Regions from separate parts of the Paenibacillus sp. LPE1-1-1.1 genome, predicted to be linked through region 2. Evidence: riboswitches for the same ligand, from Rfam matches in the RefSeq annotation. Region 2 holds a riboswitch; each other region holds the start of a gene.
The links. Region 2 has a riboswitch for ZMP and ZTP ahead of MRBLPE1_RS06415 (IMP cyclohydrolase). Riboswitches for the same ligand answer to the same signal wherever they lie in the genome.
Positions count from the first base shown of each region.

Region 1: linked by a shared signal. The riboswitch ahead of MRBLPE1_RS12855 (bifunctional 5,10-methylenetetrahydrofolate dehydrogenase/5,10-methenyltetrahydrofolate cyclohydrolase) and the one ahead of MRBLPE1_RS06415 (IMP cyclohydrolase) in region 2 are both predicted to bind ZMP and ZTP.
Region 3: linked by a shared signal. The riboswitch ahead of rpiB (ribose 5-phosphate isomerase B) and the one ahead of MRBLPE1_RS06415 (IMP cyclohydrolase) in region 2 are both predicted to bind ZMP and ZTP.

Region 1 covers NZ_JBEGHY010000012.1:504,562-514,288, forward strand. The annotation lists gene MRBLPE1_RS12845 (5'-nucleotidase C-terminal domain-containing protein) at 1-1,864, shown strand, start outside; gene MRBLPE1_RS12850 (sugar-binding transcriptional regulator) at 2,051-2,992, shown strand; gene MRBLPE1_RS12855 (bifunctional 5,10-methylenetetrahydrofolate dehydrogenase/5,10-methenyltetrahydrofolate cyclohydrolase) at 3,906-4,751, opposite strand; ZMP/ZTP riboswitch at 4,813-4,891, opposite strand; gene MRBLPE1_RS12860 (ABC transporter ATP-binding protein) at 5,072-6,799, shown strand; gene MRBLPE1_RS12865 (ABC transporter ATP-binding protein) at 6,804-8,543, shown strand; gene MRBLPE1_RS12870 (hypothetical protein) at 8,621-8,899, shown strand; gene MRBLPE1_RS12875 (spore germination protein) at 9,079-9,727, shown strand, end outside.
Region 2 covers NZ_JBEGHY010000001.1:1,487,941-1,497,667, forward strand. The annotation lists gene MRBLPE1_RS06400 (carbohydrate ABC transporter permease) at 1-34, opposite strand, end outside; gene MRBLPE1_RS06405 (carbohydrate ABC transporter permease) at 51-950, opposite strand; gene MRBLPE1_RS06410 (extracellular solute-binding protein) at 947-3,787, opposite strand; gene MRBLPE1_RS06415 (IMP cyclohydrolase) at 4,040-4,747, opposite strand; ZMP/ZTP riboswitch at 4,814-4,891, opposite strand; gene MRBLPE1_RS06420 (hypothetical protein) at 4,917-5,132, opposite strand; gene MRBLPE1_RS06425 (serpin family protein) at 5,699-6,940, shown strand; gene MRBLPE1_RS06430 (hypothetical protein) at 7,056-7,271, opposite strand; gene MRBLPE1_RS06435 (hypothetical protein) at 7,271-7,822, opposite strand; gene MRBLPE1_RS06440 (GGDEF domain-containing protein) at 7,899-9,056, opposite strand; gene MRBLPE1_RS06445 (stalk domain-containing protein) at 9,183-9,727, opposite strand, start outside.
Region 3 covers NZ_JBEGHY010000044.1:147,292-157,018, forward strand. The annotation lists gene MRBLPE1_RS27375 (ABC transporter ATP-binding protein) at 1-314, opposite strand, end outside; gene MRBLPE1_RS27380 (ABC transporter ATP-binding protein) at 311-1,309, opposite strand; gene MRBLPE1_RS27385 (ABC transporter permease) at 1,323-2,246, opposite strand; gene MRBLPE1_RS27390 (ABC transporter permease) at 2,243-3,178, opposite strand; gene MRBLPE1_RS27395 (peptide ABC transporter substrate-binding protein) at 3,310-4,980, opposite strand; gene glyA (serine hydroxymethyltransferase) at 5,728-6,975, opposite strand; gene MRBLPE1_RS27405 (TIGR01440 family protein) at 7,058-7,663, opposite strand; gene rpiB (ribose 5-phosphate isomerase B) at 7,680-8,138, opposite strand; ZMP/ZTP riboswitch at 8,237-8,318, opposite strand; gene MRBLPE1_RS27415 (low molecular weight protein arginine phosphatase) at 8,390-8,968, opposite strand; gene MRBLPE1_RS27420 (manganese efflux pump MntP family protein) at 9,010-9,570, opposite strand.

The DNA.
Region 1 (9,727 bases), on a different contig from region 2:
AGGGAAAATTTACGACGCGGTTATTTTGGATGAGGGCGGCGAGAAAATCGGGGTATTCGGCTTAACGACCGAGGATACGAAGTTTCTTGCATCGCCGGGCGAAAATATCGTATTCGAGGATCATATCGCGAAGGCGAAGGAAACAGTCAAAATGCTGCAGGACAAGGGCATTAACAAAATTGTAGCGTTAACTCACCTTGGCTACGAGTTTGATCTTAAAATGGCTGAGCAGGTGACCGGTATTGACGTCATCGTCGGCGGACACAGCCACACGAAGGTTGATGCGCCAAAGGTATTCCACGCTGACGGCGAGCCTACGTTGGTCGTGCAGGCAGAGGAGTACAACAAATATTTAGGCAGATTGGATTTGAAATTTAACGATGCAGGCGTGCTTACCAAATGGAACGGCAAGCTGCTGGATATTGCCACCTTTGCGGCAGACCCGGTTGCGACGGAAATGCTGAAACCTTATCAAGCAGGCGTTGCGGAAATTGAGCGTCAAATCATCGGTAAAACGAATGTGCTCCTGGATGGCGAACGCACCAACGTTCGTGCCAAGGAAACGAATCTGGGCAATTTGATGGCAGATGGCATGCTCGCTAAAGTAAAAAGCCTAGTCAGCGGCAATCCGGATTTGCAGCAGTATGATGTAAAAGGGTTCGTGGCGATTCAAAACGGAGGCGGTATTCGCGCATCGATTAAGAAAACCGCAGCGGGCAAAACGGATGGCGACATCACGCTCGGCGAATTGCTGACGGTCATGCCGTTTGGCAATAACCTTACGGCGCTGCGCATGACGGGGCAAGAAATCATTGCGGCGCTGGAAAACGGCGTGAGCGGAGTCGAAACGGGACAAGGACGCTTTCCGCAAGTGTCTGGCCTGCGTTATTATTATGATTCCAAGAAGCAGGCAGAGGTGCTTGACGCGAATGGACAATTAACGCAAGCGGGCAGCCGCATAGTCAAGGTGGAAATTAAAAATGCGGACGGCAGCTATAGCCCAATTGATGTGAACGGCTATTATTTTGTGGCCACGAACTCCTTTATGGCAAATGGCGGCGATTTCTACCGCTCGATGAAGCAGGCGAAGGATGCGGGACGCCAGCATGAGCTGAATATCGTCGACTATGAAGTGTTCTGGGAGCATTTGACGAATCTCGGCACGATCAATATTGGAACGGAAGGCCGCATTACAGATTTGTTGGGCCAGCCGCTGCCTGGTGACGGCGGAGTGAATCCAACACCGACGCCTACGCCGACACCGACACCGACACCGACACCGACACCGACACCAACGCCGACACCAACGCCGACTCCGACGGACATCGAGTTCAGTGACGTAGGCAGCCATTGGGCAGCGAAGGCTATTGAAGAAGCCGTGAAAGTCGGGTTTGTCAAAGGGTATGGAGACGGCACGTTCCACCCTGGGGAAACAGCAACGAGAGCGCAATTTATTACGATGGTCGGCAGAGCGCTTCAGCTGGAATCAACAGCGGGCCAGTTGGATTTTGCGGATGCGGGTGAGGTTCCTGCATGGGCTCGTTCCTTCTTTGCCCAGTTGATTGAAGATAAAATCATAACAGGTTACGAGGACAATACAATAAGGCCGGGAAGTTCCTTAACTAGAACGGAGATGACCGTTATTCTCGTTCGCGCGCTTGGTATTGAGATTGATCCGAATGCGAAGCCAACCTTTGCGGATGTGAGCGACATTCCGGTATGGGCAAGACCGTATATTGCAGCGGCACAGAGGGCAGGTCTCGTTAATGGCATTGGCAGCAACCGGTTTGCTCCGGATGTGAAGGCAACGAGAGCAGAGGTCGTTACGCTAATATTGGCGGCGCTAGATTACGAACAGAACTGAAAATCTTAAAGAAGTAGAAGCGTCCCATTCCACTTTGCAAAATAGTGGGATGGGACGTTGTATTTTGCCTATCGAAAGGGCCGTGCTCTTGTTGTATTATTAATGCTGCTTTGTTATAGTTTTGTGGAATTATGGAGAGCGGTATTCATACATAGAAAGAGTTGAGTTCGGATGGCGGATGATCGAATGGATGATAAACTGAGCAAAATGATCGATGTGGCAAGGCTGTATTATGAATTGAACTATAATCAGGAGGAAATCGCGCAGAAGCTGGGCGTTTCGCGTCCAACGATATCCAGGTTTCTTCAGCAGGCGAAGGATGAAGGATATGTTCAAATAAAAATCGTTCACCCTAATGAGAACAATTTTGTGCTCGCCGAGCGGCTGCAGTCCAAGTTTGGGCTGAAAAAAGCAGTCATCGTCTCCGTGCCGCAATACGAGGACAGCATTGTCAAACGATACATTGGCGAAGCCGCGGCATCCTATTTATATGATACGGTGAGAGATGGCGATATTATTGCGACGACTTGGGGAACGACGCTTTTTCAAATGGCGACCCAGCTCAAGGACAAGCCCGTCCGCGATGTTAAGGTCGTTCAGCTAAACGGCGGGGTCAGCCATTCGGAGACCAATACGTATGCTTATGAAATCGTTCATTTATTCGGCAAGGCTTTTCACACGATCCCCTACTTTATTCCGCTTCCCGCGCTTGTTGATCATGAGGTGGTGAAGCGAACGATTGAGTCGGACCGCCATATTCGCAATATTTTGGAGCTGGGAAAACTGTCAAACATTGCGGTCGTCACCGTGGGAGCGCCAACCGAAGATTCGGTATTAATAAGAGCGAACTATTTCACCGATTCGGATATGGATATTATTCGCTCGAAGGCCGCAGGCGACATATGCTCGCGCTATATCGATACGGCGGGGGCCGTTTGTTCGGAAGAGCTCAATGAACGCACAATTGGCATTAGTCTCGATGAATTGAAGCGCAAGGAGCAGTCGATTCTGGTGGCCGGCGGAGCGAAAAAGGTGAACGGCATCTACGGCGCGCTGCGCGGAGGCTATACGAACGTGCTGATTACCGATCAGTTTACGGGAAGGTATTTACTGGAGCGGGATGTGTAGCGCAATTCTACTGCACAAACTGCAATGTAGTAAGAAGCCATCAGAGCGCAATGCTGCTGCACAAACTGCAATGTAGTAAGAAGTCGCGTGGGGGAAGGTAGGGAGTCGAAAGAGGAAACGTTATTTACAGCCGCGCAGCTGCGCTTCGGACAGCTGCACTGCACTTTGTGCAATAGAAAGACGAATTTTAGCGGCACTAGCGCGCTACAGTGTAGAAAATACAACAGAAACAGCCGATGAAGACTCTAATGAGTCTGGCTCGGCTGTTTCTGTTGCACTAAGTGCAACGTAGCTGAGATTCGTCACGATTGAGCGCGATTACGTTGCACAAACTGCAACGTAGCCAGAAAACCACATGTCCGAGCGCTTTCTGCTGCACAAACTGGAATGTAGTATGAAGCCACTCGTCAGAGCGCAATGCTGCTGCACAAACTGGAATGTAGTAAGAAATCGCGTGGAAGTCGCGTGGTGGAAGGAAGGGAGTCGGAAGGGGGAAACGTTGCGTAAAGCCGCGCATCTGCGTTTCGTTCAGCTACACTGCACTTTGTGCAATAGAAATACGAATTTTAGCGGCACTAGCGCGCTACAATGTAGAAAATACAACAGAAACAGCCGATGAAGACTCTAATGAGTCTGTATCGGCTGTTTCTGTTGCACTAAGTGCAACGTAGCTGAGATTCGTCACGATTGAGCGCGATTACGTTGCACAAACTGCAACGTAGCCAGAAAACCACATGTCCGAGCGCTTTCTGCTGCACAAACTGGAATGTAGTATGAAACCACTCGTCCCTACGTGATTCTACTGCACAAACTGCAACGTAGCCAGAATACCACTCGTCAGAGCGTGATTCTGCTGCACAAACTGTAATATAGTAAGAAACCATTCCTCCCAGCACGATTTTGCTACACGAAACTAGATTGCGGCAAGCTTTGCCGCGGCGTCGACCGTATGCTTCAGCAGCATAGCGATCGTGACGGGCCCGACGCCTGCGGGGACAGGGGTGATGGCGCTGGCCTTCGCAAGGCAAGTCTCATAATCGACATCCCCGATGTTCCCCGGGTTGTAACCGGCATCCAGCACGACGGCGCCTTCGCGAATCCACTCTCCTTGAATGAAAGAAGGTTTGCCGACCGCAGCGACGACGATGTCTGCGGGCTTCAGCATTTCGGCTAGATTTTGTGTCTTGGAATGGCATGTTGTCACGGTGGCATTGCGGTTTAGCAGCATCAGCGAAACGGGCTTGCCCAGAATCGGGCTGCGGCCGACGACTACGGCATGCTTGCCCTCGATCGGGATTTGATAATAATCCAGAATAGCCATAATGGCAGCAGGCGTGCAGGACGGATAGTCCGCATAGCCGAAAGCATTTTGGGCAAAGCCAAGCGCGGTCACCCCGTCCACGTCCTTGTGGATGCTTATCGCTTCAAAAGCTGCGCGTTCATCAATTTGATGCGGCACGGGATGCTGCAGCAGGATGCCGTGAACGAGCGGATCGCGGTTAAGCTGCGAGATGACCGCAATCAAATCCTCGGTCGAAATGGACTTATCCAAATGGATTCGTTTCGACTCGATGCCTAGCTTCTTGCAGGCATTTCCTTTCATGCGGACATAAGTCTCGGAAGCAGGATCGTCTCCGACCAGTATCGTCGCCAAACAGGGCACAATGCCTGCGGCTCCAAGCGTTTCTACCCTAGCTTTCAACTGCTCTTTAATTGCGTCTGCGACGCGTGTGCCGTTTAAAATCATTTTGTCCGTCATGTTTACCCAGCTCCTTCGAATGGTTGTCGAAAAACATAAAAAGGCAAGGGGAATGTCCCCTTACCTTTGCCCAGGCGTACGGCTAATGATCTGCGCGCTTCCTCATGGTTCCCCATGCTCCGCCAGTTACGCACAGCTTTTTGTTGTTAGCTTCATTCTAACAGCTCCTGCGAGAAAAAACGAGCCATTACGCTCAGTTACTCCAATTTTAGTAGTGGGGAAACGATTGGCGGGATGCTATAATTACTTTAAATTGAGGGTGCGGGAGACGATGCCCTCTTATTACCGCTTCACAAAACGACAGGGATTGGGGTGCAGGCGTGTTAAAGCTGGGTAGATTTTTGGGGAAATATAAGCTGCCTGCCGTGCTGGCGCCGCTGTTCATGCTGCTGGAGGTATGCATGGATCTGCTGCAGCCGCGGTTTATGGCGAGCATCGTGAATGACGGGATTATGGGCGGGGACTTGGGAGCGATTGCCGGCACCGCGCCGAAAATGCTGCTGGCGGCGCTTATCGGTTTAGTTGCCGGCGTCGGCTGTACGGTGTTTGCGACCATAGCTTCTCAAAGCTTTGGAGCGGATCTGAGGCAGGAGCTGTTTCAAAAGATACAGGGCTTGTCGCTTCAATCGCTTGACCGCTTCGGTTCAGGGTCCATCGTGACCCGTTTGACCGGAGACGTCACGCAAATACAAGGCTTGGTGCTGTTACTTCTCCGTGTTTTTGCGCGGGATACGTTCATTATTATCGGGAGCCTGGTCATGGCATTCCTGATCAGCCCGCGTTTATCTATTATTTTGCTGGCGATGATCCCTTTGCTGGCTGCATTTCTCGTCATTACCACGCGGGTAACCGTTCCGTTATTCGCGAAGATGCAGCAGCGGCTTGATCAAGTGAATACGGTGATGCAGGAAAATTTGTCGGGTATTCGAGTTGTCAAAGCATTTGTCCGCGCCGATTACGAGGAAGAGCGGTTTAATGAAACGAATTCGAATTTGCTGCATGCCAGTCTGCGGGCGGCAAAAATCGTTGCGCTCAATACGCCGCTGATGTCGATTATTCTGAATTTCAGCATCGTAGCGGCGTTATGGTACGGCGGCATGCTTTCAGAGCAGGGTACGCTTTCGGTCGGCAGCCTTGCAGCGTTTCTAACGTATATTACGCAGCTGCTGTTCTCCACCTTAGGGCTCGGCAATCAACTAATGGCCATATCCAGGGCAAAAGCCTCCGCCGACCGCATTAATGAAATATTGGAGTTCTCGATCGACCAACCGAAGGAAGAGCAGCTGCCCCTTCAGCAGCCGAAGCAAATTCGAGAAGGCCGAATCTCGTTTGAGCAAGTAAGCTTTAGCTATGACGGTAATTTGGAGAAAGCCGTATTACGCGATATTGATTTCACGGCGGAGCCGGGAGAGACGATAGGGATCGTCGGCGTGAACGGAGCGGGGAAATCGACGCTGGTCAGCCTGATTCCGGCTTTTTACGAAGCGACGGACGGCCAGCTGTGCATCGATTCGGTGCCGATTAACGAGATGGATCCCTATGAGCTTCACAGCCAGATCGGCATGGTGCTGCAGCAGGCTCATTTGTTCAGCGGCACGATTCGGGACAATATCTGCTTCGGCAAGCCGGATGCAACGCAGCAAGAAATTGAAGCAGCGGCTAAAGCTGCCGAAGCCCATTCTTTCATTATGAAGTTGGAAAAAGGCTATGATACCGAGCTTGGACAGCGCGGCGTCAATCTATCCGGCGGGCAAAAGCAGCGCCTATCGATAGCGCGCACCCTGCTGCTGAAGCCGAAGATCGTCATACTCGATGACTGCACAAGCGCGGTTGATCTCAATACGGACCTGCTCATCCGGAAATCGCTGCAAACCATCATGAAGAGCAGCACCTGCCTCATTATCGGACAACGGATCGCATCCGTTCAGCAGGCGGATCGGATTATCGTGCTAGAGGACGGTCAAATAACAGCAATCGGAACGCATGGCGAGCTGCTTCAAGGCAGCAAGCTTTATCGGCAAATGGCCTTATCCCAGCAAGGAGCGTAATCAGATGAATCCTACTTTGGCGACATTAAAAAAAATCGGCTATTATTTATTTCATCAAAAAACAAGTCTTCTGACGGTTATTTTGCTTACGCTTGCCGCAGCGGGGCTTACTCTTGCAGGTCCCTATCTGCTGGGGACCGCGCTCGATGACTATATCATAGCCAAGCAATACGACGGCCTTCTTGGCATTTGCTTACTCATGCTCGGGGTATATGCGGCGGGCAGCTTGGTCGGCTGGCTGCAGGCTTTTTTCTTAGCGGAGGTATCGCAGCGGACGGTTTGGAGCATGCGGAAGGATTTGTTCCATCATTTGCAAAAGCTTCCCGTTCCTTTCTTTGCCAGCAAAAACCACGGCGAGCTGATGAGCCGTACAACGAACGACATCGACAACGTCACGAATACGTTAAATCAAAGCTTAATTCAAATTATATCAAGTGTTATTATGCTTATCGGCTCCTTCACAATGATGCTCCTCCTCAACGTTTGGCTTACGCTGGTTGCGCTTGTAGTCATTCCGTTGATCGTATTCGTATCCAAACGAATCGCGAAGGCGACGCAGCGGCAATTCAAGGGACAGCAGCAGGAGCTGGGAGGGCTTAACGGCTTTATCGAGGAGACGATATCCGGGCAGAAGGTTGTGGCGTTGTTCCATCAGGAGGAACGGATGGCGGAGCAGTTCAGCGCGGCAAACGCGAAGCTGAAGAAAGTCGGCATCAAGGCCCAAATCTACTCCGGTACGATGGGACCGTTCATGAATATGTTCGGCCATATCAGCTATTTAATCATTGCGGGCGTCGGCGGCTGGCTTGCTGTTCATGACCAAGCTACCGTAGGCGTCATTATTAGCTTTCTCGGCTATTCGAGGCAATTCAGCGGCCCGTTAAATGAAGTTGCCAACCAGTACAACATGATCCAGTCCGGCGTCGCGGGAGCGGAGCGGGTGTTCGACATGATGGAGGTTCCTTCCGAATATGAAGAAGAGGGAGCAGTCAAGCGGATAGAGTCGATTGCCGGCAAAGTGGAATTCCGGAATGTGCGCTTTGAATATACGGATGGAACGGCCGCGTTGAACAACATCAGCTTTACCGCCAGGCCCGGTGAGACGATTGCTTTGGTTGGGCCGACCGGAGCGGGCAAGACGACTATCATTAATCTCATCGGCCGTTTTTTCGAAATCAAAGAGGGACAGATATTGATTGATGACGAAGATATCCGTTCCATGGACAAAAACAGTCTCCGAAGCCAGCTCGGCATCGTGCTGCAGGATGCCCACTTGTTCTCGGGAACCATTCGCGAGAATATACGCTACGGCAGGCTGGATGCGACGGACGAAGAGGTGGAAGCCGCGGCGGTTCAGGCGAATGCAAGCAGCTTTATTGCCAAGCTGCCTGACGGCTATGACACGGAGCTGACAGCCGAGGGCGGCAACGTCAGCCATGGACAGCGCCAGCTAATTACCATTGCGCGCGCGATCCTTGGAGATCCCGCGCTTCTCATATTGGATGAAGCGACGAGCAGCGTCGATACGCTTGCTGAGCTTCAGATCCAAGAGGCGATGAAAAAGCTGCTTAGCGGAAGAACAAGCTTCGTCATTGCCCACCGGTTGAGTACGATCCGCCATGCGGATAAGATCCTATACATTAAAGACGGCCAAATCGCGGAGAGCGGCAGCCATGAGGAGCTGCTTGCAGGCAGAGGGCTTTATTATCAGCTGCACGGCAATCAGTTTTTACAAAACGCTTAGCTTGACCCGTTCCGTTCATGCATGCGGAATGAATGTGGTACAATGAGACGAGCGATGCAATTAGGAGATGACAAACGATGAGTGAACAATTAAACGAGCAAGAACTGGTGCAGTATATAGCAGGCGAAACCAATGCGGACGAGAAGCTGATAAAGCTGGTTTTGAAGCATGAGCAGGCTTATATCAACAGTGCAAAGGAAGACAAAAACGGCGAGGTCGATATCGACGGCGATGATTTGGTTGATTATGTGCTGAGCCGCCCTGACGTGAAGTCGAACGAACTGGTCGTAGAATCGATTTTGGACGCAGAGATGGATTATTTGATGGATAAAGGCCTTGCCGGCTACGTCGATTAGATGGCTGTTTGAATTGAAGAAATGCCGGTTCACTAAGGGACTGCTTCCAAGCTATGGCTTGCGGAGGCAGTCCCTTTTTGTGCTGCGGCATGAACGATTGGGCCAGCTGCTTACGCGGAGAACGGGTACGGTGCATACTCCCATTTATTCCCGGGAATACTTCAACATGGGGTGATGGAATGGCGCAAGCGGATGTTCAAACCACAGCCGGAAACGAGACCTTGCTGGTCAAGCAAATGAAACTGAATATCGAGCATCTCTATCAAACGGTTGGTCAAAGCCCTGATTATGTTATCCGGCATTACTCGCGAAGCGTCGAGCCGGGCTTGACTGCCGCAGTCGTTTACAATGCCAATCTCTCTAATCGCCAAGCCATCGATGATGTGATCACCCATTTATTCGATGAAAGCAGGCCCTGCGAACAGGAGCGGGACGAGCATCTAAATCCGCTGCACTGGGTAATGGCCCAGGCATCACTAATCGGCAGCGCAGCTAAATCAATGAACTGGAAAACGGTTATTCGCGCGGTCGTAACGGGCGACCTGATTATTTTTGTGGAAGGCAGCAGCGAGGCTGTCATTGTCTTTACCCAAGGGATGGAATGGCGAGCGATTACGGAGCCTACGACCCAAGTGACGATTCGCGGGCCAAAAGACAGCTTTACGGAATCGTTCAGCACCAATATTTCCTTGATTCGCCGTCGGGTTAAAAACGAGAACCTCTGGCTTGAAATGTTTACCGTAGGGGATTTGACGGAAACGGATGTTGCGGTGATGTATATTAACGGGCTTGCCGATGAGAAAGTGATTCAGGAGATGCGGAAGCGGC
Region 2 (9,727 bases):
TTATGCCGGATTTTTTGGTAGTTATCGTGAACATGGATGTCCTCCTGCGATCAAATTCCGACCTTCTGCAATATTTTCGTCACGAGCCGGTTCGTGAACACCATCATGAAGAACAAGACGACCGCCATCGCGGATGCATAACCCATCTCGTAACGGATGCTGCCGTAATCCATGATGTGGGTAACCATCGTTTCCCCGGCATATTCCGTGCTCGGGAAGCCGGCCAGCTGAATGGAAACGTCTGCTACGCTGAAAGAAATGACAATTTGCATGACGGCTCCAAAAATCAGTTGCGGAATCATGGATGGCAATGTGATATACCACAGCTCTTGGAACCTGTTTTTGATCCCGTCCATAACGCCCGCTTCATATAAGCTGCGATCCACGGTTTGCAGCCCTGCGACAAAGGCCAGAAAGCTGATGCCAAGGCTCATCCAAAGCTGCACGACGATCAGAATAAGCAAAATGTACTCTTTATCCAGCAGCCATGCGACCGGATCGCTTATGATTCCGAGTCCCATGAGCATGCCGTTCAAATAACCGTAAGCGTCCGGGCTGAAAATAAGCCGCCACATCGGGAATACGGAGATGCCGATGATGGTCGGGATGTAGAACACCGTTGTTGCAATGGAGCGCAAAGTCTTGGACAGGTCATTAATCATCCAAGCGACCAAAAAGCTGAGCATGTAGCTCACGGGTCCGGTGACAAAAGCAAAGAACAGCGTATTTTTGACCGCGACAATAAAGATATCATCATCCAGGAAAAGCCGGATATAGTTGTACCAGCCAATAAAGCGCGGCGGCTCGATCATGTTGTAATAAGTAAAACCAAGCACAATCGACAGCACGACGGGAAGGATGGTAAAGAGCAAAAAGAAAATCATGTACGGCGTCATCAGCAAGTAGCTTTCCTTATGTCTGCCGATCGTTTGGGTTATCGATTTTTTCATTGCTCCACCCCGAATTCATACCTTTTTCGTTTAATTTCTTCGTTAATGTCTTTGTTCCAATAGAAGAGGCTTTCTCTGGCGTTGCCCATTTGGAATACAACCTCACGGAACGCGTTATCGATGTTTCGTGACGTATAGTAGCCGCCCGGCAGCTCAGGAATTTCATGAACCTGTTTCCATTGCTCGGTCAGCATCGCTTGCTCGGCCCGGCTCCAATTCGTTGATTCGAACGAGATGAGATTCGCCGGCACCCTTCTTCCAAGCACGCCCATTTCATTTTCCAGCTCGCTGACGAACTGGCTTTGGATTTCCGGTCGATTGAACCATTGCAGGAAAGCCCAAGCATCGTCTTTGTTTTTGGCATCCTTCAAAATAATCGATGCCGTTCCGGTTGCGCCTGTCGAGCGGTCAATCGTTCCATCCTTGCGCTGCTTGCCTGGGATCGGAACCATGTCCCATGTGCCCGTAATTTCAGGCGCTGCCGCGGCTAAACGGGTGTACAGCTTATAGGTTGAGACAACAATCGGCATCTCTCCGGTACGGAAACGGTTGAAATCATCCTTATAAAGCGGATAATCATAGAGGTTGTAGAAATCCGTCCATTGCTTGAAGGCGTTATAGGCCTTAGGCTCGTCGAAGCGAGTACCATCTTCCTTCGCGTTGTAGATGCCGCTGCCGTTTTGCATGAGAAGCGTCGGGAACAGGTTGAGCGCTCCGATTCCCTTTGTCAGCAGTTGAAAGGCATCAAGGTTCTCGTAAGGCAAGCCAATCTGCATGTTATTGTTCTGCAATACCGGCGCAATCTTCAGCAGCTCCTCCCATGTTTGCGGGGGCTCGATGCCAAGCTCCTGTAAAACATCCTTCCGGTAAAACAGCATGAAAAACTCCTGATCATCCGGAATGGCGAAGGTGCTTCCTTTGTACTGATAAGGAATGAATGCCGTGTCCATATATTCCTGCTTCATGGCTGCGAACTCATCGTACTGGTCGAGCGGCGTTAACGCGCCGCGAACAGCTAGATTCATCGTATCGCCGCGACTCGTAAAGAGATTGACGTCCGGCCCTTCACCCGCCATGACCGCGGTCACGAGCGAAGTGCCCACCAGATTCAAATTGACGCTAATTCCGCTTTCGGGAATAAACGACTCATCGATTAAGCGCTTGAGCACATAGGCTTGGTCACGGCCGAGTCCGGTCCATACCTGTATGGAGCGATCCGCCTGCTCGTTGCCTTCCATGGAATCGTAATTTTGAAAAAATGATCCCGCAAACGCTCTGATTTCATGAACGCCCTGTGCGAACAAACCAGCCTCTGCTATTGGCTGTTCATGATTTAAGGAAGCCAGATACAAATAATCAAGCTCTAGCGGCTGCTTCATTGCGCTGAGCATCCAATCTGCCAACGCAGTGATGTTTGTTTTGTAATTTTCCAACCGCTTCGGTATTTGGTCCGGCCGATCGATAAATCCGTTAAGCTGAAGCGCCAGCAATTTCAACGTTCTGGATCCAGCGTTAGCCTGGCCCGACATTTCATTCAGCTTGCCGGCTTCCTCCGTCATTTGAGCGGAAAGCTTTTGGAACTGCCCGATAAGCCCCGGCACGCTTTTCTCAATTTCGTAATCGCGATAGACATCAGGGTTAACGCCTGTAACCATCACGATCTTGCGGTAAATTTGATTGAGGTCATAGACCATTTGCTGAACGCTTTGCACGGCTGGCGCAACATCGCCAAGCGTAACCTCCAGCTTCAGCTCGTGCTCGCCCTTCGTGAGGTAGAATTGATACGGCTCCCCCGATTCTTCTCCCAGCTCCAAAATGTCCCATTTTAGAGCATAAGGAAAACGAACTGCGTTCATTTCCTGAAAAGGCACTTGGCCATCGAGCGCAAGCTTCCTAGAAACGAAGGAACCCTTCACTTCATTCTGATGGTAACGGGCGCCTATTTTATACCACCCGTCCGCCGGTACCTCGAACTTATAGCTGATCCACTGGCCCGGAACATCCCAGTTGCTGCCGCCGATGGTATTGATTCGAAGCAGGGTCGGGCTGTAAGGCGTCGTAAGCGGCGATGTCCGATCCGTCGTCGGGAATAAACCGGAATCCGATTTGGCATAGGCGTGCTCCGCTTGAATCGTGATGAACGCCTCCTCGCTGCCTTTGGAAGCCTCTGCAGCCTGCGATGCTTTATAGGTTTCATAAGTTTTCGCCGTCACTGCTTTGTCCAGGCTGATGTAATCGACGGCTGCGCTTTCCCTTACATTCTCAAGCCTTATGACATGTTTGCCCTTTGTAAGCGGGAGCTGCAGCGGGCCGTCCTCCATCTCGCCTGCTGCCGCCACTTTCGTATCGAGCCAAACCTCTCCTTCCAGCTGCTTCGGACGCAGCTCGTTCCCGCCGCTCCGCTTGAGCTTGCCCGGCTCGTCGTAGTACAGGCGATTAAGCTCGAAGGGCGCGTAAGGATCGGATATCGCTTTTCCGTCCACGTAAAGCAAAAATTCGATCGGCTGCCCGTTTCCTTTCAGCGGATAATAGCCGATAGACAGCTCATAGTCGGCTTGCTCGGTAACATCGACGGACCATTCAAGCGCCTCGCCTTCCTTCCACTCCGCAATTTGCTTCCGCCCTTTCCATTCGGGAAGAAGATTTGCGTTCGTTGCACCCGCATTCATGCCATCGGCGCTTAAAAGGATGCCGCCAACCCGCCGCTCCGCATCTGCAAGCTTGTATGATACCGCATCAGCGGTTTCTTCCTCGGAATAAGAGAACACTGCCGCCGCGCCTGTCGTTACAATGAGAAGCAAGAACATCACGGTGTAAAAGATCCAATTTTTATTCACGGCCAACCCCCGAATTCGTTTTTTCTGCTCTCCCGCCCTAGCTTAAGCTAGTTGAAAGCACTCTGAATTGCTGCTGCATGAACAATATATCAAAAAGAAATCCGCACTTATTTCACTATGCTCGGGTTCGGACTTTCAAAGTTTTTGGTACTCTTCCTAGGGAAGAGGCGAAGGTCGAGGCGGAAAACGGGCATAAAAAAAGACGACCCCATGGATTGGAGTCGTCTTTGTTGAGATGGACCTTACGATAGATCATCTTTCATTTTTGTTCACGATTTTGTATTCCACATAATTGTCTTCCTTGCGAATGAACTTCACAAGCAGCGAAATTCGGTTATCCTTATTTAAGTTATTCCAGTAGAAATTCGCGGTTTCTTCCATAGAATCAAAGATCGGCACTTCCAAAGGCTCACCGGCGAATGGCCGCAGAATGCCGTCCTCCTCGCCTTGATAGGTGTGAATGCAATGACCTACCCCCTTGATGCAGCCATCATAGTGATAGAAATTTCTTATGCATACCGAGGGATCATTGTTTCTCGTCTTCAAAATGGATAAACCGTACATGCCCGAGCCCGTATCCGTTATACCAGTAATGCGTGGCGTAAAATGAGGGGCATCGGGCTCGAACGCTCTGCTTTTCAATGCCTCTTCGAACGAATCGCCTTGCCGCAATCCAGCGTATAGGGTTTCCGTCTGATCCCCGTTCGAAATGATGTGAAATCCATTGGTATCCTTTATCGGATAATAGATAATCAAGGAAGGATCCTCCATCTTCGATGGATCAAACGCTGTGTTTCTGACAAAGGATTGGTCCCGCTCAAAAATCCGGTTGCGGCTGTTCAAGCTTCTTCCCATAATCCAATAGACTTGTACGTAATGATTACCGGATGGATTCATGCCGATTATTAACGTTCTTCCCGGGTACGGCTGGTTAAACAGCTGCTCTTCAAACCTTTTCATTGTACTCACCTCAGCATCGGATTTTGTTCTTCTGACAAACAAAAAAAGCACTTGATCACAGATCAAATACTTTGCCCAGGCGTACGGCTTATACATATGTGCTCCCTCGTGGTACTCCACGCTGCGCCAGTCACACATACCAAATATTTACTATATTATATACAGCATTTTAGCTTGCAGACAAGTGTTCATTCAGCGTTTTCGAGTTTTCTTCTACAATAAAACCAAATGTACTTCCAATTTCTTCGGATTCACAGCCAATTAAGCGATACCAAGTCTCGTGTTCCGATTCCTCCTTTTTTTCCATTCCAATACTTTGAGAGCGTGATGTCCGTTTGCCGTTTCCTTGTCCGCCGAAAACATCCATAGAATTATCATATCGCATCTGCGGGATTCCCCGAAATTGTACGCCTCTATTCAACTTGTTTTTATCCTTACATTGCAGAAACTATACTGTAGTACTCAGCACGAACTTATATTGATCTTAGCCTCACAAGACTAGAGCATCCTTTAGCCGTCAGCCATTCCGGTATACTGCAGTTACTACAGCAGAATGGCTGATTACGCTTCTTTGTTTTAGCTACAATGCATTTGCTACAACAGAATGGGTGCCAATCGTTACTAACCATTCAAAAATAGTCGCTCCATTGCAGAAACTGCATTGTACGCTCCGGTTCAACTATTTTCATAACCATACAATGCAGAAACTACATCGTAGAACTCTGCCCGATCTTTTATTTACAGATCTCAACGCCAGAACAAATATTATTCGAATCTTGCTGGCCAAATACACGGAATACATGACCATGACGGTGACTGGCGATTTCTCTGCTGTATACAACTTTTTAGGTATATGATCCTCCCACACCGTTCATTTGGCTGTTTACAGCAACCTTTGGTCCTCAGAGACCGTTGATATGGATAATGCTTGTTTAAAATGGGGGTAATGACATGCTGCGCAAATCCATTTTCATCGCCATTTCTGCTGTATTGCTGTTAACGGCATGCGGACAGCCTGAGAAAAAGACGGTTACCGTGCCGGAACGAGCTCGCCTTGCCGAGAAGATTGATTCGCAAATGGTAAAGGCAACGAATACGTTTGGGCTTGAGCTGGCGGAAAAAATGATCAATGAAACACAAGGAGAAAACGTCATTGTCTCCCCTGTCAGCATCGTACAGGCGCTGTCGATGACGCTGAACGGGGCAGCGGGCCAGACACGCGAACAGATCGCGAAGACATTGCATCTGGAAGGATTGTCGGTGGAGATGCTGAATGAGGAACAGCAGAAGCTGAGAGAGCTTCTGCTGCAACCGGGACCCGGCATCAAGCTGTCCATGGCCAACTCTCTCTGGCTGCAAAAGGGCTGGCCGTTCCAAAAGGATTATCTCGACCGTGTAATAGCTGCCTACGACGCCCAATTAAACGAACGTAAGCTAGACGACCCAGCCGTGCTGAAGGAAATGAACAAATGGGTTAATAAGCAGACAAACGGTCTCATTCCAACGATTCTGGATGAACCTATATCCGAGATGACGAAATTCATGCTGTTAAACGCCCTATATTTTGACGGGACTTGGAAGAGACCGTTTGAGCCAGACGCTACGATAGAAGATGAATTTACGAAATCGGACGGTGAAATACGACGCATCCCCTTTATGAATCAGGGAGGCAGCTACGAATATGACGAAACGGATGCTTACCAAGCCATCCGCTTGCCATACGGCGATGGTCAAATGGGGATGCTCATCGTCCTCCCAAGCCAGCATATGGACCAAAAGGAACTCACCGCGAAACTGCTCGCGGATACCGAATTCTGGACTAAACCTTTTACCCCGGCGAATGGCCGACTAGCGCTGCCGAAATTCCGAGTAGAGGGTAAGCGTGAGCTCATCGACACCTTAAGTGCAATGGGGATGCGTCTGCCATTCGATCCAAGCCAAGCGGACTTCAGCGAATTAGCTGACAACAACGGCGATCAGCGGCTTTATATCAGCCGTATTTTGCATAAGACCGTTGTCGATGTATCCGAGCAAGGCACGGAAGCAGCCGCTGTAACCTTGATTGGCATGGATGCGGGCAGCGCCCCGCCGAGCAGCAGCTTCGAAATGAAGGTCAACCGGCCGTTTCTTTTCGCCATCCAAGACCTGCAAAGCGGTGTGCTGCTGTTTGTCGGGCTGGTGGAAACACCCTAAATGCGTGAGCTTTAAGCAGACACTTTATTGGCCGGTTAACGAAAAAAAAGGGTGCTGATGATAGAATCAGCCCCTTTTTTTGAACCATATTTATTTTAATGAGGCAGCTGCCCTTCTAATGCCCTAGCCGATGGGTTGCTTCATCTAAATTCTGTAAAACGCCGACCACAACGAGAAAGATTGCCATCATGATGAGTGAATAACCTAGTCCGCGATAATAAAAACGGCGTTCAGATATTTTCGAGCGGACGATGAACAGCAAACCGAGGCCTAAGACAACGAAGATGACGATTCCCGCTTGTAAATGGTCTGCCAAAAAGTTGTCCGGCATTACTCGTAACCACCCTCTGATTCAGGCAATTTTTTATATTCCTCTTTGGTCTTTACGATCTGCTCCACGAAATTCCGCAGTTCCAACAGCTGCTCCATATCACTGGTCTGAGCGCAATATCGATCTGTCCACGTTAATGTTTTTGTTTCGCCGTTTATATTGACTTCCCATATATCTTCGCCATAAGGAACGCGTTCACAGGTTTGATTGGCTGCCCCCAGCTCTTTCTCGCCCATGATGTTTATATCTCTCATTTTGCCATAAATGCTTCGCATTTCTTCTTTGGTCAACGTGATTTGCGCCGTTGCCGTCCCGTTCATGATCAAATCTTTGGTTACCGTGTCTTGAAAAGTATTGATTTCATTTTTATTAACCGTTCCATAGCCGAAGCGCACCATAAAATCGAAGGTGCCGGGCATTTCCTTAGGCATTTTGTTCTGCTGCCTGGCGGATTCCTGCTCGATTGAGGTAACAGCGTTCATTTCCGGTTCCTTGCCGCATCCGACTATGATAATAAGAATTACGAATAATAATGAGCCTATTCGTTTCATTCTATGGCCTCCCAAATATTTCTTCGTCAAAATAAAGACGCAATTGGGAGGAAGAAGTTGCATTATAGAAGGTTCTTCAGCCCAGCAATGAGACGGATCGGGTCCGCGCGGCGCCGTTGCGGCCATTGTGCTTAGCATCATACAGAGCTTTATCGCATAACTTGTAAAGCGTCTCCAGCCTTGTTTGCTCGGTTGGAATAAGCGTAACGACGCCAAGACTAATAGACAGCGAACTGGCCATATCAGGAATGAGAATCTGCGTGGTCGACTGCCTAAAAGCTTCTACCATTCGATCAGCTTCGCTTTCGTCTGCTCCAGGCAGCAATATGGCAAACTCGTCGCCGCCATAGCGGCTGAAGGAATCGGTTCCTCTTAGCATTGAGCGGATACGCTTGGCCAGCTGCTGCAGGGCGCGGTCTCCGATATGATGTCCGTAGGTGTCATTGATTTTTTTGAAATGATCGATGTCAAACAGCACCAAGGAAAGAGGCTCTCTTTTTTTCGCATACTCGGCTATCATTTGCTTGGACAGCGACACGAATGTTCTCCTGTTAAAAATACCTGTCAAATCATCGTAGTTCGCCAGCCGTATCAATTCTTGATCGGCCTGCTCCTTCAACAGCAGCACAAAACCGATATTGCCGATAAACATGATCAAAAAGAGCGCTAAGAAGGTGAACGTCTGATAAATGCCAGGCGTAAACATGCCGATGGTTTGATCGGAGACCAAGGCGACTATCGCTCTTCCAATAAGAGAAACGATCGTAAAGATATACAATAAACCGATAAGCTTCATAATATAGGATGCTGCTTTGGATAGTATCATAAAATAGGCCGGCACAACCATAAAAAGCGCTGTTCCTATCGATGCCTCGGCGATTCTAATATTTTCGTGATTATTAAAAACAATAACAAGAAGGTAACCGACGATTGCACCAAGGGTCAAGACAATGTAAAGCACTTTCGCAGAACGGTTGAATGCCTGCATCAGTCTCAGCATCGCGACCGTTTCTAGCGCAAATCCGATAAACAGCAGGGAATTGGCTATCGACATCGTATACACATCCGGAATGCCATTGCGTACTACGATCAGCATCCAAGCAAAGCCTTGCGTAAGTTTCGCCAGTAAAAACTTGCTCAAGATTTGATCTTTGGTATGCGTGCGCCAGTAAGCGCTAATAAGCAGGAGTGAAAATAGATGGCCTAATACGATTAAAATCATTACCGTCTTCATGTCTAGAAGCACCGTCATGCAGAGCACCAACTTATGCATAAAAATAACTAATTGCTTTGATTATACAAGATCATCATTTATTTTTCATTTATTTTATTGCATTAACTAATCGGAATGCTAGTTCCGTTACTGCATCTCAACGACGGCAGTACCGCTGGAGGCATCCCATGACACCTTTGCTCCGTACGCTTCAGCGATAAAGCGAAGAGGAATATAGGTTTTCCCGTTATAATAGGTTACCGCTTCAGTAAGCTTCTTTTTTATGCCATTCAGCTCTGCCTCATACCGATAAACCTCCAGCTTGATGATCAAATCGCCCCTTGCAACGGTAATATTTCCATTCTCATAATCAACCTTTGCGCCAAGCGCTTCAAACAAATCCCTCATTGGCACTAATGTGGTCCCATTTAGGATGACAGGGCCTGCCGCAAGCTTCATTGCTTTGCCATTCAGAATAACGGTAAAGCGCCGCTGAACCTTGGCCGGCTTGATTGCTGCTTTAAACGGCAGCAAAGCATGATCATCATATCGCGTTTCTCCGGTCCCCCACTGATACACCACGCCTTGCTTAGCGAGCGCGATACCGGAGTTCGTTGATCTTGCTTTCACCCGGGTAATTCCTTTCAAGCCTTCGAGCTGCATCATCGGAGCCGGCTTATCCATGTGGCCCG
Region 3 (9,727 bases), on a different contig from region 2:
GTCATACGCGGGTTTAACGACGCGTACGGATCTTGGAAAATCATTTGCATATCGCGGCGCAGCGCTTTTAGCTTGGCACCCTTCAGCTTATAGATATCCTGCCCGTCGAAGTTGACGCCGCCGCTTGTTGGCTCGTAAAGCCTCATGATCGTACGTCCTGCGGTTGATTTTCCGCAGCCGGATTCCCCAACGACGCCGACGGTTTCTCCTTTTTGAATGGAGAAGGTGATATCGTTAACGGCCTGGAGCGTCGCTCCGCCGCCTAAATTAAAGAACTTGCGCAAATGATTGATTTCAATTAACGGAGCACTCATACAGACACCTCCCGTTTTGCATAAGGATGCGCGAGCCAGCATGCCGATGCATGCGATTCATTGCCGTCTACCGGGAGCAATTCAGGATCATTGTCTACGCACACCTTCATGGCTTCATCGCAGCGGGCGCAGAAGCTGCAGCCCGCCGGCGGCTTAATTAAATCCGGCGGCATCCCGTAAATCGGAACTAACGGATCTTCCTTCCTCTGGTCGAGGCGTGGAAGAGAGCGCAGAAGCCCTCTCGTATACGGATGCTTTGGATTTTTGAAAATCTCCCATTTCGTGCCCGTTTCGACGACTTTGCCGGCATACATAACAATAACGCGGTCACACATATCGGCTACTACGCCTAAATCATGAGTAATAAGAATAATAGAAGTGCCCAGCTTTTGCTGCAAATCCTTCATCACACGCATAATTTGCGCCTGTATCGTCACGTCAAGCGCCGTCGTCGGCTCGTCCGCAATAAGCAAAGACGGGTTGCAGGCCAGCGCAATCGCAATCATCGCCCGCTGACGCATTCCGCCCGAAAACTGATGCGGGTACTGGTTGACCCGCGACGCAGCGTTCGGAATACCGACGAGATTAAGCATTTCAATAGCCCGCTCCGTTGCCTTCGCGCCGCTAATGCCTTGATGCTTAATCAACCCTTCGGTGATTTGCCTTCCAATGGTCAACGTAGGATTAAGCGATGTCATCGGGTCCTGGAAGATCATCCCCATCTCTTTGCCGCGGATGTCTTCCATTTGGCTGTTCGATAACTTCAAAATTTCTTTATCCTTAAACATAATCGATCCGCTGGTCTCAGCCGGAGGCGATGGAATCAAACGCATGAGCGACTGGGCGGTTACGCTCTTGCCGCAGCCGGACTCCCCAACGATCGCTACTGCCTCGCCTTTATTAACATGAAAGTTAACGCCGCGAACCGCTTTAACGATACCGCCGCGAACTTTGAAATTCACGCGAAGGTTTTTCACCTCAAGTAATTTCTCCATCCTTGTCCACCTCCTACTTCTTCATTTTCGGATCAAGCGCATCTCGTAGACCGTCGCCAAAAATATTAAAGCATAGCATAGTAATGCTAATGACCGCCGCCGGGAAAATCATTCTCCACGGATACAGCGTCCATGCTTTGATTGCATCATTGATCATCGTACCTAGAGATGCTGCCGGAGACTGAACGCCAAGGCCGAGGAAGCTCAAAAAGGCTTCCGCAAAAATCGCGCTCGGGACTGTCAGTGTCAGCGTTACGATAATCGGACCCATTGCGTTAGGAATCAGATGCCGGAATAAAATACGTCCGGTACCGGCGCCAAGCGCCTGGGCCGCCATGACATATTCTTGGTTTTTGAGCTGCATGATCTGGCCCCGCACGATCCATGCCATACTGATCCAGCCGGTTATACTGAGCGCAACCACGATGGTAAGCATGCTGGGCTTAAAAATAACGATTAATAGAATAATAATGAGCATGCTCGGAATCGAGTATAAAATTTCGCAGAAACGGTTCAAAATTTCATCCACGCGGCCGCCGAAATACCCCATGATTCCCCCGATAATAACGCCGAGAACCAAATCGGCAAGCGCAGCATATAAGCCAACCTGCAGGGAAATGCCGGCCCCCATCCAAGTCCGGGTGAAGAGATCGCGGCCGAGATCATCCGTGCCAAACCAATAAGTGGCCGAAGGACCCAGGTTTTTTTCCCTCAAATGATTCGTCTGATAGTCCTGATCGGATATAATCGGACCAAAAATAGCCATAAGAGATACGATGACTAGAATAATTAAGCTGATCATCGCAATTTTATTGGAACGCAGCCGCAGCCAGGCATCTTTCCATGCCGAAATGCTTTCGCGGACAACGACTTCCGTATGCTTCTCGTCTTTGCTTAGCTTTGCGAATTGATCCGGCGTAAAGGTGTTTTCCTTCATCCTTTCCCCCCTCCTCTTGTCAGCTTAATGCGAGGATCGACAAAACCGTAAGCAACATCAGTCAAGAACCGCGCTGCCATCAGGATAATGCCATAAAATAAAGTAAGCCCCATTATGAGCGTATAGTCACGGTTAGAAATACTTTGTACGAAATATTTGCCGATTCCGCCGATACCGAAAATTTGCTCGACAACAACCGAGCCGGTAATGATGTTCGCAGTCATCGGTCCGATGTAAGTAACCACTGGTAAAATCGCATTTCGCAGCGCATGGCGTACCAAGATGATGCGGCCGTTCAAACCTTTGGCGCGAGCGGTCTTAATGTAATCCGCAGACAATACTTCCAGCATAGTCGAGCGTGTCAGACGCGCGATAAATGCTGCGGGAAGGAAAGAAAGCGCTAGCACGGGCATAATAAAGTCGGTCGGGTCGTTCAGACCTGATACGCTGAGCCATTGCAATTTGCTTCCGAATACGTACTGCAGAATAGACGCGGCAAGGAAGTTCGGAATCGAAACCCCAAGCACCGCAATGATAATCGTGGCGCTATCCAGCCATTTGCGATGATTAAGCGCAGCAATGATACCCAGAATAAGACCTGCCGCTACGGACAGGATGACGGCAAAAAGTCCAATTTGAGCGGAATAAATAAAGCTTTCTTTAATGATTCGTGAGACGGACATATACTGCTGCTTCATCGACATCCCCAAATCGCCGTGAAGCAAATTGTTAAGATACATCAAATACTGCTTCCATACCGGCTGATCAAGGCCGTACATTGCCAAGAGATGTTCTCTTATTTTTTCCGGAATCGCTTTTTCCCTGACAAAGGGATCGCCCGGGATGATTTTCATGAGAAAGAAAGTAGCTGACGCAAGAACAAACAACGAAGCGAACATGGACAGAAACTTCTTGAATACATATTTTATCAACGCAATGGACACCTCCTTACAGAATATAAACAAGAAGAATCGTGAAGTGCTAGAGTCTGAAATAGTCAATAAGAAAGGGATATATGCGGACATCCCGCATATATCCCTACCTTCAGATGCTGGAAGGATGACTATTCCGCTTCGTAATAACCTCTTGTGTAATCAATGTCGCCTTTGTAATCTGTGATGATATTTTTGAATCCAGGTTTCAGCATGTAAACGTTGCTGTAGTAGTAAATCGGCATAATCGGCATTTGATCCATCAGGATTTTCTCTGCTTCAGTCATAGCAGCAATACGCTCTTTTTGATCTCCGCTTGCGTATGCTTTTTTGATCAAAGCATCGTATTCAGGCGAAGCAAAACCTGTATTGTTTTGGCCGCCGCCAGTAACGAACATATCCATGTACGTCATTGGATCGTTATAGTCCGCTCCCCAGCCTGCGCGGGAAATCTGGTAGTTCATTGCCGTACGGTTTTTGAGTAGAACAGAGAACTCTTCGTTCTTGGCAACGACTACGATACCAAGATTTTGACGCCACATTTCAACAATGGCTTCCGCGATTTTCTTGTGGCCATCACTTGTATTAAATGTCAAAGTCACTTCAGGGAACTTCGTGAGTTTCAGCTCAGCAAGACCTTCAGCAAGCAATTTTTTTGCTTCATCAACATTTTCTGTAAAGTAATCATCTTTCACTTCTGTACGGTAATCTTCTTTCTCACCGATAATGCCCGGCGGAACAAAACCGAATGAAGGAACTTCACCGGCCATCGTTACGCTTTCCACGATCGCTTGGCGGTCAATCGCCATCGAAAGGGCTTTACGGACTTTTACGTTGTTGAAAGGAACTTCTTCTGTGTTAAACATGTAGTAGTACGAGCTTGCAATCCCTTTTGTCACGAACTCATCCTTCTTCGATTCTTTTAGAACCGGGATTTGCTCGGCAGGAATTTCACCGGTAGGTTTACCCGTGTAATCAAGTTCGCCAGTCTCATAGTTCGCAAGCTCAGTCGCAGAATCAGACAGCATCGTAAAATTAACGCCTGCAAACTTCACTTGGTCTTTGTCGTAATAGTTCTCGTTCGGAACGAGCTTAATGGATGTATTGTGCTGCCATTCGCTCATTTTGAAAGGACCGTTACCGATGATTGTAGCCGCATCCGCAGCCCAAGCTTCGTTATCCTTCACCGATTGGTGAACAGGGTTGTAAACGTAGAAAGAAGTCAGGCTCAAGAAATAAGGAGTAGGCGAGTTCAGCTTCACTTCAAGCGTTTGCGCATCGATAGCTTTGATGCCTACGCCGTCAGCGTTCGTCGTTTTGCCTTCGTTATAATCTTGTGCGCCAACGATGTAGTAGAATTGGTAAGCGTATGTCGAGCCTGTTGCAGGATCAAGCGCGCGTTTCCAAGAGTATTCATAGTCATTAGCGGTAACAGGGTCACCATTGCTCCATTTCGCGTCTTTGCGAATGGTAAACGTGTAAGTAAGCCCATCCTCGGACATTTCCCATTTCTCTGCGGTTGCAGGAATGGTTTCGCCACTTTCGTCTTTACGAGTCAAGCCTTCATAAATACCTGTGGCAAGCGTACCGGATACGTTGTCTTCCATAAGTGCAGGATCCAGCGTCGAAGGCTCAGAGTGAATGTTCAAACGGAACACTTTCGCTTCAGTCGTCTCGCCCGTTGTCCCGCCATTCGCAGCGCCGTTGTTGCTTGTTTCTTCTTTCGGCGTACAACCTACCGCGATCATAGCAAGAATGAGTAAAGCAGCGATAAATGAAAAAGCAGACTTTCTTGTTCTCATTGTTACCCTCCCGTTTTTTTCTCTACTTTGTTCAGCAGTGGGTAGTATCGTCCACCTTACTCGCCTTATATACAAACGTTTGCATCAGAGAGAAAGCTTGTCTGATCCAAATGCGCGTATCCTCTTGAGCTAATGTTATACACTCATCCCATCCAAACATAGAGATTGAAGTTTACTAATAAATTTCACTATACATCCATGTTAATTATTTATCAACAAATATATGCTGTAAATTTATGTATTAAATGACTAATATCCGCTATACTTTAGTGCTTTGACGCGTTTATTCGAATAATTAATTTGTCGCTTTAATGCTTCACAGCGTTTATTTAGATTATTATTCTGTTACTTTAACGCTTTGAAGCAATTACAGGGAATAAAAGGCAAATATAGATCAAATTATATAAAATACATAAATCATTAAATATCCTTTTAATTTCCAATTGATTTCGAATATAATTTAGCTTTTTGTTTATAAAATCGAAATAAACCGCAATGACACTATGATTTTACGTATTCACAACATTGTGATAGTAACAAGAAATAATAAAATAATCAGACCTTATTTCATCATTTTTACTAAAATAATAGCCGAATCTGCTTATTTCATTGTTTTATATCATTCTTCTCGGCTTATTATTTTATACCGCTTATTCACTGCTCCACCGGAAGAACAACAACAAAAAAAGGACCTACTCGTGTATAAACACCGAATAGGTCCTCTGAATCAAATGCTGATGGAACGAATTAGTAAGTCATGCCAGGGTAAAGCGGATATTGTGCAGTGAGATCACGTACCAAGCCGCGGGCTTTTGCAAGCACTTCTTGATCTTCCGGACTGTTAAGCACGAGAGCGATAACTTCCGCAATGACTTTCATTGCTTTCTCGTCCATGCCGCGAGCCGTTGCAGCTGGCGTACCGATACGAATGCCGGAAGTGACAAACGGGCTTGTTGGATCAAACGGGATTGCATTTTTGTTAACGGTAATGCCTACTTCATCAAGTACATGCTCCGCTACTTTACCTGTAATGTTCAGGTTGCGCGTATCAAGCAGCATCAAATGATTGTCTGTGCCGCCGGAAACGATGTTGAAGCCTTTTGCAACAAGCTCTTCGGAAAGCACCTTCGCATTTTTCACAACTTGTGTCGCGTATTGCTTGAACTCCGGTTTAAGCGCTTCGCCGAAAGCTACCGCTTTTGCTGCAATAATATGCATCAATGGACCGCCTTGCGAACCAGGGAAAACCGCTTTATCAATCGCTGCTGCCCAAGGCTGACGGCAAAGGATCATACCGCCGCGTGGTCCGCGAAGCGTTTTGTGCGTAGTCGTCGTAACAAAATGTGCATGCGGCACTGGGCTCGGATGAAGACCCGCTGCTACCAAACCGGCAATGTGAGCCATATCAACCATGAACAAAGCGCCTACGTCGTTAGCGATTTTGCCAAGCTTTTCAAAATCGATGATACGGGGATATGCGCTCGCACCAGCCACGATCAGGCGTGGACGGTGCTTGAAAGCAAGCTTGCGGACTTCTTCATAATCGATGGTGAAGGAATCCTCTTGCACGCCGTATGCCACGAAGTTGTAAAGCAAGCCGGATGCATTGACCGGGCTGCCGTGCGTCAAGTGACCGCCGTGCGCCAAGTTCATGCCTAGAACCGTATCGCCAGGCTGCAAAGCAGCAAGGTAAACAGCCATATTCGCTTGTGCGCCGGAGTGAGGCTGAACGTTCGCATGCTCTGCGCCGAACAATTCCTTCGCACGGTTGCGGGCGATATCCTCAACGATATCCACATGCTCACAGCCGCCGTAGAAACGTTTGCTTGGGTAGCCTTCTGCATATTTGTTCGTAAGCACGCTTCCCATTGCTTCCAGAACCGCTTCGCTTACGATGTTCTCTGATGCGATAAGCTCAATGTTATCCCGTTGACGAGTAAGCTCAAGGCCTAGTGCTTTCAATACTTCCGGATCTTGTTTGCGCAGGTTTTCCATTTTCATTATCCTCCTCAAATTAGACAGCCTATATATTTTTAAATTGTTTTATAAAATTAGATCATTCGTTCTCCGCGTTCGGCTAATCGCATGTTCCGGCAGATTGCTCTGCCGCTATCTCAGTGCCCAGCTCGTATACCGCGCGCGAACCGCCTATCAGCTTCGGCCTTGTGACGGCCATCGTAACATGGGCTTCCCCGATGTCGCGAATCGACGGACGGACCGGAACGGCTACCCGCTTCAGATGCATGCCGATGAACGTATCGCCGATATCGATGCCGGCATGCGCTTGTACCGTTTCTACAAGACAGGGGTCCTTTAACTGGCGGTAGGCATAGGCTGCCATCGATCCGCCGGCTTTCGGCACGGGGACCGCTCCGACGGGTTCTAAGCCGTAACGCTCGGCTGCCTCCCTATCGATAACGAGCGCTCGATTCAAATGCTCGCAGCATTGGTACACCGGAATGAAGCCCAGCTCTCTCCGCGCCGCTTCCACGCCCGCGTAAATTTGCGCGGCCGTTTCGACGGTTCCTGCCGTTCCAATGCGATGGCCCAGCACTTCACTAGTACTTACACCGATCACTAAAAGCTGACTCACGGCAAGCCCGCCTGCCGCTGCCAGCTCGCGGACGATCGTCTCTACCTGATCTGCTATGACACCAAGCCGTACATCTTCTTCTATGCTCATCGCGATGGCCCCCTAATTAGGACTGGCTGCTGAACTGCTCTTCAATTTGCATCACTTTGTTTACTCTGCCGACATGGCGCTCGCCGTTCGAGAACGGCGTTTCAAGCCAAATCCGAATAATTTCCAAGGCTACGCCAGGTCCGAGAACCCGCTCTCCAAGTGCCAATACGTTTGTATCGTTATGTTCCCTTGTCGCTTTAGCCGAGAACATGTCGTTGACGAGCGCGCAGCGGATACCCCGAACTTTATTGGCCGCGATCGACATGCCGATTCCGGTTCCGCAAATCAAGATACCGCGTTCTGCTTTGCCGCTCGTAACAAGGTCGCATACGGGCAGCGCATAGTCCGGGTAGTCAACCGATTGGTCACAGCTGCAGCCTACATCTTCGATTTCATGGCCGAGCGATTGAAGAAAAGGCACAACCTCATCCTTCAAACGATAGCCCGCATGATCGGCACCAATAGCAATTTTCAATGCAAAAGACCTCCTTCGTTATGAAACATCACAGTGCTAGTATACCTATTTTTGCAGAAAAAGACGAAAAAAGAGCAAGACATGCTAATTAGCATGCTGCTCTTTGCCCAGGCGACCGGCCGTATATTCCGATGCTCCACCGTGGTTAGCCCACTTCCGTCGCCAGTTACATCGGAAACCGTATATTGTCTTTCCATAATAGCCGAAGCGGTTCAAAAAATCAATCCATATTAACGGGGACAGCCGCGGAATTATCTTTTGGAAAGCTTGTCCAGAAGCTTCACGAGCGCATCCTCGATTTCATTCGCGCTGCTGTTATAGATGGAGAGCGATCCGCCAAACGGATCCACGATGTCGAAACTTGGGATTCTGCGCTCCAGCTCCAGCAAACGGCTTCGTTCCGCCGAGGTGAGCTGCTGACCCAAGGCTTGCTTCATATGCAGCTCCGAATACAGACGTTCCAGCTCTTCGATATCGGCGAGCACGCTCGCGTCCTGGTACGCATATTCCTTCAGCGTATAGGTTTTGTCTACAGCCTCGGGATGCCACTGCAGCAGCCCGCGCTTATGGTTAGACGTCATCGTCAAAATAATGTCAGCCCAACCGACCGCCTCGCTTGTCAGCGCAAGCGAAGTGCTCTTATGCTCAATATCGCGCTGTCTAAGCGTCTCTACCGCATGGGCAGACACCGGCAGCCCATCGACCGTGGAGATGCCCGCGGAACGGACCGCAACCGTAATGCCTCTTAGAGCAGCCATCCGGCGCAGCATAGCCTCCGCCATCGGCGAGCGGCATGTATTGCCAGTACAAACAAATAATATACGTTTCACACTGCCAACTCCTTTTCGCACGCTTTTCCCAGCTGTCTATCTTAAAAAATAAACAATATACCGAAAATAAACAAAATTCCGCCGCCTACAGCCTCGCCGTATTCGCCGAGATTGCCGCTAACCTTGCGGCCGATCATTAAGCCAAGCACGGACATGAGCCCGCCCAGCAGCCCAATCAATAAGATGGTCGTCCACATATTGGCCGCAAACATGCCAAGCGTAATGCCGACAGAGAAGGAATCGATGCTGACGCTAAGCGAGAGCAAGAGCAAGCCCCATAAGGATTTGTGGTCAAAAGACTGCACCGCGTCTCCGCGCAGCGAGCTGTAGATCATATGCCCGCCCAGCAGCACCAGCAAAATACCGGCCGCGACCGTAGCCACATCGCCGAGCAGAACCCCTACATATTGACCCGTGTAGATGCCCGCCAGCGGCATTATAACATGAAACAAAGCAATAACCACGCCCAGCTTCAAAATATCCAGCAGCCGAATGCCTTTTAATCCTATGCCAAGTCCGAGCGAAAAGGCATCTAAGCCAAGCGCTAACGCGATAATGAACAGCGTCAGAAACTGTCCGGCATGCAAATGTGCTTCAACCACAGTCTATCTCCCCCATGTCCGCCTGGTTTCTCTACCAAACATATGCGGACATGGGGACAAACATACTTATCATAGTTCAAACTGTAAGGGAAGGCATTTTCATTTCAACGTCAACATCAATACCAATACCAATAACAACACCAAGACCATCAACATC